DNA from 3 places in the Shewanella sp. ENK2 genome. Region 1 is predicted to be linked to each of the others. Evidence: predicted binding sites of a transcription regulator. Region 1 holds the regulator's gene; each other region holds the start of a gene.
The links. Region 1 encodes sigma-54, which starts transcription at its own class of promoters, with help from an activator protein. Its sites were predicted from a motif close to GTTGGCACGNNNNTNGNNT; they were not measured.
Positions count from the first base shown of each region.

Region 2: a site for sigma-54 is predicted at 1,456-1,474, ahead of flgA (flagellar basal body P-ring formation chaperone FlgA). Genes of this name have one in related genera too.
Region 3: a site for sigma-54 is predicted at 1,235-1,253, ahead of ACGEDC_RS15515 (DUF3192 domain-containing protein). Genes of this name have one in related genera too.

Region 1 covers NZ_CP171406.1:1,240,319-1,243,668, reverse strand. Annotated here, with positions in the region: gene ACGEDC_RS05605 (HPr family phosphocarrier protein) at 1-83, opposite strand, end outside; gene rapZ (RNase adapter RapZ) at 86-931, opposite strand; gene ptsN (PTS IIA-like nitrogen regulatory protein PtsN) at 928-1,371, opposite strand; gene hpf (ribosome hibernation promoting factor) at 1,374-1,661, opposite strand; gene ACGEDC_RS05585 (RNA polymerase factor sigma-54) at 1,686-3,170, opposite strand.
Region 2 covers NZ_CP171406.1:467,444-470,793, forward strand. Annotated here, with positions in the region: gene ACGEDC_RS02225 (CheR family methyltransferase) at 1-247, opposite strand, end outside; gene ACGEDC_RS02230 (chemotaxis protein CheV) at 401-1,321, opposite strand; gene flgA (flagellar basal body P-ring formation chaperone FlgA) at 1,620-2,342, shown strand; gene flgM (flagellar biosynthesis anti-sigma factor FlgM) at 2,415-2,744, shown strand; gene ACGEDC_RS02245 (flagella synthesis protein FlgN) at 2,826-3,251, shown strand.
Region 3 covers NZ_CP171406.1:3,534,449-3,537,798, forward strand. Annotated here, with positions in the region: partial or broken gene ACGEDC_RS15505 (Zn-ribbon-containing protein) at 1-730, opposite strand, end outside; gene ACGEDC_RS15510 (hypothetical protein) at 810-1,145, opposite strand; gene ACGEDC_RS15515 (DUF3192 domain-containing protein) at 1,340-1,726, shown strand; gene ACGEDC_RS15520 (DUF2789 domain-containing protein) at 1,740-1,970, opposite strand; gene ACGEDC_RS15525 (GNAT family N-acetyltransferase) at 2,098-2,727, shown strand; gene ACGEDC_RS15530 (Mpo1-like protein) at 2,785-3,108, shown strand.

The DNA.
Region 1 (3,350 bases):
GTAGCCAATATAGCTAATTTTGTTGCCGCTCGAGCATGAAGCCCAAGTTTATTACTGATGGTGATTTCTCTGGAGATATTCATCGTCACAGGTTGAGCTCTCGGTGACGAGCGCTAACTTGGTGTTTACTGTTACTGAAGCGCTGTGTGAGTTGATCTGCAATATAAACCGAGCGATGCTGTCCACCTGTGCAGCCAATCGCGATGGTAAGGTAACTGCGATTATTGCGCTCAAGGTGCGGCATCCAAGTATCAAATAAATTCTCAATCTGCCAGATGAACTTATTGACTAGGGGTTGTCTGCCTAAGAATTCTTGTACTGGTTGATCAAGACCCGTTAATGGTCTTAACTCTGGCTCCCAATGTGGGTTTGGCAAAAAGCGGACATCAAACATAAAGTCGGCTTCAGTAGGCATACCGTGCTTGAATCCAAATGATTCAAAGTGAATGACTAATTCTTTATCAACACTGCCCATAAGAATTTGTCGGACTTGATCGCTCAAATCGTAAATATTCAGCTGAGATGTGTCGATGTAGTGATCAACCATTTTGGCAATTGGTTCGAGCAATCGACCTTCAAGTTGAATCGCTTCTTGTAATGAGATTTGATTTTTTGACAGCGGGTGTAATCGACGTGTTTCACTGTATCGTTTAAGCAGTACTTGATCATTGGCATTTAAAAATAAACTAATGATAGTGGTATCGTCGGACAACAAAGCGATTTGCTGCTCTAATACTTTGCCTTGCTCTTCGATATTGCGCACATCAACACTGATGGCGACAAGTTCGTTATTTCCTTTTAGCTGCTCTAGTAGGCTGCCAATCAGTGGGAGAGGTAGGTTATCAACACAGTAATAACCTAAATCCTCTAACACTCTTAAAGCAACTGACTTACCTGAGCCCGATCGTCCTGATACGATGACAAGTTTCATGCAGTAATAACCTGATACAGTTCTGTAGCGTCATGACTCTTTCGAAGTCTTTTAAGGATGAGTTTATCGCTTAATTTCTCAGCCATACTTGATAACGTGCTTAAGTGTTGCTGACATTGCTCAGAAGGAACCAATAAGGCAAATAAAATGTCTACTGGCTTCTTATCAATAGCATCAAAGTCGATAGCTTCTTCACATTTGATCAAAATAGCGATCGGCGATTCAATGTCGTCTAAACGCCCATGTGGAATCGCAATGCCATTGCCGATACCTGTGCTACCCATTTTTTCACGTGCTATTAAACTTTCGAAAATAGCTTGTGAAGATAGAGTAGGGTACTGGTCAGCCATTAAATTGCTGATAAGTTCCAGTACCTTTTTCTTACTGCCCGGAGTGGCACAGGTAGTGCACGCCGGCTGCAGGATGGTGCGAAGTTCCATCGTTAGTGTTTAATTAACTTCTCTTTGTGTTTAATTACCTGACGGTCTAATTTGTCTATCAGGGCGTCAATTGCGACATACATATCTGCGTTTTGAGATACGGCAAAAACTTCACCTCCTTTGAGGTGCAATTTAGCTTCGGCAATCTGTTGTAACTTTTGTACATTGAGCACAACGTGAACATTATTGATCTGTTCGAAGTGACGTTCAAGCTTTGAAAATTTAGTTTGCACATACTCACGTAAAGATTGAGTAATTTCGATATGGTGTCCAGTCAGGTTAATTTGCATAGATCATCCTCCAATAACAAAGGCTTATAAGCTTTTGCGTTGGTTTGAGGGAGGGATGAGCATTGCTTCACGATATTTGGCGATCGTACGCCGAGCAACATTGATCCCTTGTTCAGCCAGTAGCGTCGCCATTTTACTATCGCTAAGTGGCTTTTTCTGGTTTTCTGCAGCGACCAGCTTTTTGATAAAGGCTCTGATTGCTGTAGATGAACACTCTCCGCCATCATCGGTACTTACGTGGCTAGAGAAGAAGTATTTTAGTTCAAAAAGGCCGCGAGGGGTGTGCATATATTTTTGAGTTGTAACCCGTGAGATGGTCGATTCATGCATCTCTACCGCTTCGGCAATATCATTTAAAACCATAGGCTTCATGGCTTCTTCGCCGAACTCAAAGAAACCTTGCTGGAATTGAACAATACAATTTGCCACTTTTAACAGGGTTTCATTGCGGCTTTCAATACTTTTAATAAACCATTTGGCTTCTTGTAAGTGACCGCGAATGAATTGGCTGTCAGCTTGATTGGCTGAGCCTTTTGCCATGGCGGCATATTGCTGATTTACGCCTATTTTAGGCATATTATCTGGGTTTAATTCTACGACCCAACGGCCATTCTTTTTAAACACTGTGACATCTGGGATGACGTACTCATCTTTGATTGGAGTAATTTGTAACCCTGGGCGAGGGTTCAGTGTTTGGATAAATTGAATCGCTTCGCGTAAATCATCTTCTTTAAGCTTGGTTTTACGCATTAGTAATCTGAAATCACGACCTGCTATTAAATCTAGGTGTTCAGATATCAGTAATTTTACATTTTCTATGCAAGGGATTTCGCTTGGGTATTGTCCCAATTGAATCATCAAACATTCGCTTAAATTTCTTGCAGCGACACCCACTGGATCAAAATGTTGTACACGCTTTAATACGGCTTCAACCTCATCAAGTTCAATATCCTCAAGACCGAGTGCATCGAGAATATCTTCTGTTGATTGAGTTAAGTAACCTCTATCATCAATTGCGTCGATGATGGCTGTCGCAATGGCGAGGTCATTTTCAGAAAATGGGGTTAAGTTTTTTTGCCATTCTAAATGTTCGTATAAACCTTCAGTCGTTTCACCTTGAAATGGCATATCGTCATCACGGCTTACAGCGCCAGAACCTGAGTTAGGAGAGGCGGTGTAGACTTCATCCCAAGTGGTATCCATTGGTAAGTCTTCAGGCATGGACTCTTTCGTAAGTGACTCTGTTGTATCGACTGATGAGGTGTCTTTTTCTACGCTGACTTGGCTGTTATCGCTAAAATCGGTGTCAGTTTGCTGAGTATTGTCTTTGACTGGTTCTTTTGCTTTGGCAAACTCATCCTCAAGCTCAAGAAGAGGATTTGAGTCAAGTGCTTGCTGAATTTCTTGCTGTAGCTCCAAAGAGGAAAGTTGCAATAAGCGAATGGCTTGTTGCAACTGCGGGGTCATTGTCAGGTGTTGACCCATTTTAAGTTGGAGTGAGGCTTTCATTTACCGCTTATCCCTAATTGAATTTCATCATCGCGACTACAATGTTATGGGTCTAGCACCTTTGTAAGTGTTAGCTAGACTTTAACCGAACTTGGGTTCTACTTTGCCAAAAATTAGCGTTAAGTTTTGAGTCTAGTGTATAACGCTAAAAAGTGGGACTGGTTGGCCGCGAAAATGCCA
Region 2 (3,350 bases), 770 kb from region 1:
CCCTAAACCACAAGGTCTCATTCGTTGTCATTGCATCAATGACTTCCGCCCTTAAATGCCTTTCCGTTGGCTTCATCGACCTTTTAACTACTTCTGATAATGACGGCAAATCATATTTACCCATCAAAGGAGCTAATCGGCTTCTTACTAAATATTGCTTGTTGTCACCTAATACAATGCCGCTGTGCTGTTCTAAAAAGAGCTTAAACTGATTATATTCTGCTTCAGCGAGTGATTTATTCGTCACATTTACATCCTATTATAAGAAATGACACTAGCGTCACTTCAGAGTGAACAGGTTACTTTTATTAACTTATCACGACTATCGACAAGCACAACGTATTGCTCACAATAACTGTCTGACTATCTATTTAATCATAGTCAGACTTATCAATATTGCTTATAAAATTAGGTGTTTATTTACAGCAGATGCTAATTCATCTGGATTAAACTTGGCGATAAAGTCATTGGCACCCACTTTCTCAACCATTGCTTGGTTAAATACACCACTAAGGGATGTATGAAGTACCACTTTAATGTCTTTCAACTTAGGATCGTCTCTAATTTCAGCCGTTAAGGTATAACCATCCATTTCTGGCATTTCGATATCCGAAATAATCAAAGGAATTTCGTCAGCAACATTATCCATCTCAGTCGCAATCGCTTTAAGCTTTTCTAGCGCATCTTTACCATCAATGGCGGTATCAATTTGCAAATTAAGCGACTCAAGCGAACGAATAATTTGTTTACGGGCCACTGCAGAATCATCAATGACCATGATGTGATAATGCTGGTCACGATCAATGGTTAACGCTTCATTAGCTTCTTCACTTATTTCAGTCTTAACAGGTGATATCTCGTCTAAGATTTTTTCAACATCTAAAATCTCAACCAATTCACCTTCGATTTCAGTTACCGCAGTTAAATAAGAGTTACGCCCAGCCCCTTGTGGTGGTGGCATAATCGATTCCCAGTTCATATTGATAATACGTTCAACTGAACTGACTAGGAACCCTTGAATACTTCGGTTGTATTCAGCAATGATAATAAAACAATTCTCTGTCGATGTAAGAGGACGACCACCTGTTGCAGCACTCAAATCAATCACAGAGATGGTTGAACCACGGATATGGGCAATACCTTTAATCAGCGGACTCAAACGAGGTAATGTCGTTAACGGAGGACATTGCAGCACTTCTTTTACTTTAAATACGTTAATGCCAAAACGCTGACGTCCATTCAACTTAAATAGTAACAACTCTAATCTGTTTTGACCTACAAGCTGCGTACGTTTATTAACTGACTCAAGAATACTCGACATAACCCTGCCTTGTTTTATTTATACTGCCCCTAAGGACTTTATTACTTATGACTTAAAGCGACCATAAGCCATATTTGTCAAATTGTAGCATACGCTGCAATTATTTATGTCACGATGACTATCGCATTTAGGTAATAGGCATACTTATTGCTTATTTAAACCGTATCGGTGCTTTCAGGCGAAAAAGTCAAACTTATGACTCTTTATTTACCCGATAACCATTTGTCCAAAATCAAAGCGTTGTTAGCTTAACTTAAAAGTATAGAGGTATTCTGGCCACCACCGCTAGAAACAAGATATGAAGAAAAACACATTACTGTTATTGCTCATTCTTTGCATTCATTTACCGGCTTTTGCCAGTGAACAAAGCACTATTACCTATACTTTATCGACCATCACCGAGCTAGCTAAAGAGACAGTTGCAAAAAAAATTGCAACCAGTCCAAATGCCAACCCCAATGCGAGAGTGAATATCATTCCCCAAAGCTTAGAAGGAAGGTTAACGCCACCCGCTTGTTACCCTCCTCTTTCTGTTGCTATGGCAAGCGACCGACCGATTAACCGAACCAATACCGTTAAAATTAGCTGCATCAGCCCAGACTACGATTACCCTTGGCAAATGTACTTATCGGTTAAAGTCGAAGTCATGTACCCCGTCGTCACCGCAATTGGCATCATTGAAAAAGGTGAGCTCATCACTCCTGAAGCCATCGAAATTAATTACGTTGACCAACACAGTATCCGAGGACAGTTTTTCTCAAACACAAGCAACATAATCGGCACCCGCTCTAAAAGACGTGTCGCAGCTAAAGCCCCATTGCTGAATAATAACCTATGTTTTGTCTGTAAGGGGGATTCGGTATCCATTTACGCAAAAACAAATAGCTTTGAAATAAAAACAGCTGGTGAAGCACTAAGAGATGGCAATATAGGCGATGCAATAAGAGTCAGAAATGCCAACTCAAACAGACGATTAGATGTCATTGTCACCGGAGTTGGCGAAGTTGAAGTTAGGATGTAAAATATTCCTAAAGTTTTTTCCAACAGGGTCGATAGCCTGTTAGGAAAACCATAAATTACGCTGGAGCCTAAAATGGCAATTGATATTAACAATCTTAAAACAGCATCACATACTCAGTTGCGTACTAATCGTGACTCAGGTGCTGCCCCAAAAGCTGCCGAGTCAGCTGGGCAACAGGCTGCACCTATTAAAAGTGATTCGGTCAGCATTACCTCGCAAGCACAGCAGCTGCAAGGAGCCCAAACTAACATGGCATCTTTACCTGAAATTGATCAAAGCAAAGTTGATGCAATAAAGTCAGCCATTTCAGAGGGACGTTATAAAGTCGACCCTGAAAAATTAGCGGCGAATATTGCAAGCTTTGAAGCTGACATGAGCGGACTAAATTTCGACCAAGAGTAGCGTCATACCTGCTCTTGGATAAACAATCATCATCGCATTACGCCTTGTCGTTATGATGTGGGTTTTTATAAAGAGTAAATTATGAATGAATTACTACAGCTGTTATCTTTTCAGCACGGCACTTTGTCGTCGCTGAAAAAACTTGTATCTGCAGAAAAGCAGGCCTTAGCAGATCAAGATGCCGACACCTTGCTAGCACTTGCACGCGAAAAAGTGGAGTGTTTGAATACGCTTCAACAAAATGATGAGAAATTAGCTAATCATCCTGATAAATCTTTGCTCAATTCAGAGCCTAAACTCATTGAGAAAGTCGCTGAAGCTAAAACCATTCTCGAAGAGTGTAAAGACATCAATAATCAAAATGCTAGCTTAATCGAACTGAATATCGCGAGCTTAAACCGCTTTTCTCAAGCCATGCAAATGAGTAGAAATGCCACCAGTTTAACTTATAACGACAAAGGCCGAACGTCGACAATTTCATCTTTAGGCCAAAACCTCAAAGCCTAAAACTAATATCGATTTAAGCCATGTAGTCAGTTCATCCAAGGTCAACTGCAATCTCTCCAATGGCAAATCAGAATCGCTAATGCTAATGCTAATGACAAA
Region 3 (3,350 bases), 2.3 Mb from region 1:
TCGCACCTAAAGTGGAACATGTCTAATAATGGCTCATCTAAACGCCACGCTTTTGAGCCGCAACGTGGACAAGCTCGGTTTTTTCACTGGCAAGGTTTTCGCCACCGACACGGTATAAATAATAATAAGTTGGGATTTTAGTTAAATACTCAACTCTGCCCCTGATATCCCAGCCCCGTCTAAATAAATCACTTTGATGACTGGTAATTTCTTCTAATGCTGCAAATTCAGCCTTTGTGGCCGCAGCCATTTGTAATTCATCACAGGCTTGCCACTCTGTCTGCCAGCGAATGACGCGTTTATGATCGCCGTTAAAGGTTGCAGGCAGCTGATACAGTGGAATGGGGAGCAAGTTATCGCCAGATCGGATAGGTGAACACATATGCACATAGCTGGTATATAACACTTGCCAGCTAGGCTGCTCCGTATTGCTTACTTCAGAGTTAATATCTTGGCCTATATATTTCTCGCGCGGTGCTAATAGTTTTGCGTCTGTTAATTGTTGTAAGGCTTGTTTAGTCCAAGGACTATTGTGACGAGTTGCTAAGCTGGTTTTTTCTGGCATCAACAATCGCACTTTAAACTCACCTTCGTTAAAGGCGACTGCAAATTCTCTTCCCAATATTTGACCGTTTGCTCGTAATGATTCGAGATAATGGTTGATGGCTTTTTCTGCCGCGGTGATGGTAGTATCCGCAAAACATTCAAATCTGAGCTCAGTGACAAACATGGGGGTTCCGTTAATGTGTTAAGTGTTTGGGTGTCGTTAAAAAGTCTTGTGGTCAATCCAATTTAAACTAATAACAGTCTTATGATTGATTTTCTAATTGGGCGATACGCTGTTCTAGCAATTCAATTTTTTTGTCAAAGTCAGCTTTCATTTGTTGAATTTGCGTTTGAAATAGTTGCTCAAGTTGTTGTCGCTCAGTATTGGCTGTTTGTTTGGTCGACTCTAGCGCATCGCCCAGGTCTGGCAAGGTTTGCCACTGATCTTTTGGGATAGCTTTAAACTGTTGCAAGCCTTGGATTAACAAAGGCATTGGCACTTTACCACCCAGTTTTCCTTTTACTAATGCCATCGTCGGAGTGTGGCCATTCATTGCAATGGTTTTGGCCGCTGCGAGGACTTGTTCGATTGGACTCATAATTAGTGAAAATCCTCAATGTTGATTGGTGAAAATGATGATTTAATCAAATGTTATTTTAAAAATATAATAAAATCAATAATATAACTTTTGGCATGCTTTTAGCTTAATCATAATGGACAACATTATAACGTATCTCAAAAACAGTTTGAGTAGAAATTACGTGAGAATCATTTTAATAATAAGGAAGTATCATGAAAGCAAAATTGGGTTTAGCATTGTTAATGGCTGTAAGCAGTCTTTCATTGAGTGGTTGTGTGTTGAATGTGGGTGATCACGAAGGTAATCGCAGCAGTTCTTATTGGGAAAAACAACAACAAACTAATCGTACTAATTTATCTAAGTTGACGATTGGTATGGCGCGAGATCAAGTAACGACTCTAATGGGTACTGCTGATTTCAGTGAGGCTTATGTTACTCAAGCTGACGCAGACAGTCCGAAAAAAGAAGTCCATGTATTCTTTTATCGTACTCAGTGGAGCAAAGGTGATGGTAAAACCACTAAGGATGAATGTACTCCTGTGGTGATCAGTGATAATAAATTAGTTGGTTGGGGCGATACGGCTTACCAAAAAATCTAGTCTGTAGTTACTGTTATTGCCTTAATAATACGTCCAGTTGGTCGACGAGTTCTGACCACTGGGCGTCTTGCGTTAAGGCCTCTGTAATAAATGCTTTTTGTGCCTCATTCCAAAAGCTAGCTTGGGTAATTGGTGTTTCGTTAGGAATGTTATGCGTAGTAATAAAGTGCTCAATTCCAGTCGATGATGCATCCAGTCCGAGTTGTTCAAATAGGTGGTTTAACGTTATTGAGGTGGTATCCATGATGACGTCCTTATTAAGAAGTGAATGGACTTATCTGCATTAAGCCTAGGCGAGCGGATTAAAATTGCAATATGTTTCAAACTTGTTAACTTGTAACTATTCACTGAACTTCAATGAGACTGAAATTATGGAACAGACTACTATGGCGGAATATCGTGCAGTGTACCTGACAGCAGAAGATTTACGGGTGGCAGCGTCGATAATATACAACGCCTATCATGATGATCCGTTTTTCATTGAAGCCTTGTCCACAGCTAATAAAGCCAGTTACGAGCAAAAATTACGTGCCGCTATCAGGGAAGAATTAACTGAATTATGGCAGCAAGAGCAGCCTTTAATTGGCTGGTTTAATGGTGAAAGGTTGATTGGTGTTGCGTGCGTGATTACTCATCAAGTGCCATTAGGTGAAAGCCGCTATTGGCATTGGCGTTTGAAAATGGTGCTGGGAACCGGTTGGAGCTCCACGCAAGCTTTAATCAACAAAGAGAATAGTATTTTAGAAAGCCTACCAAGTAATCAATATGGCATTCTGCAGTTTATAGCGTTATCGCCCATTGAACAGGGTAAAGGGAATGGCGCTAAATTGATTCACGCTGTGTTAAGTTGGTGTGATGACCAACCTGAACTCGATGGTATCGGCGTGTTTATTAACAATCCTAAACACGGTGAGTTATTTATCCGTGAGGGTTTTCAGCACCTTTCTCAACTGACGATCGGCACTGTAGATGGCGAAGTATTGATATATTCGAGTAAATAACTCGGTTCGCAGTTTATATAGTGAGCGTATTGATTTTATCGCTAGGTAGGATGGAAAATGAGCACGAAAAAATACCAAGACTTTAATTCTTTTTATCCTTTTTATTTATCTCAACATCAAGATGTAACATGCAGACGACTTCACTATATCGGTAGCGGAATTATTGTGGTCATGTTGATTATAGTGTTGTTATCACAACAATGGTGGCTTTTATGGACATTGCCCGTAATCGGTTATGGCTTTGCTTGGGTTGGTCACTTCTTCTTTGAAAAGAATAAACCCGCCACCTTTGAGTACCCCTTTTATAGTTTACTTGCTGACTGGGTCATGTTTGCACAAATGTTAAAAGATAAACTCGGCCTCAAGAAAAACTTAGGTTAAGTGTTAATCAGGAATGTAAGAGATCTCTCACCTTACTGTAGGTTTTCATATTCTTTAATCGAGTTAATTTCTTTTATTTAATTTTTATGTTCTTTTAAAACAATAGTTTAGATTTTTGGTTTAACGTTGGCTATTGTGAATATTTTGTTTCATCCACTTTTGTACATTTTTCTATTACATGATTTCAATACAATAAAGTCACTAAGCAATTAATTGAATGACCAAACAAATCGTTACAGGAA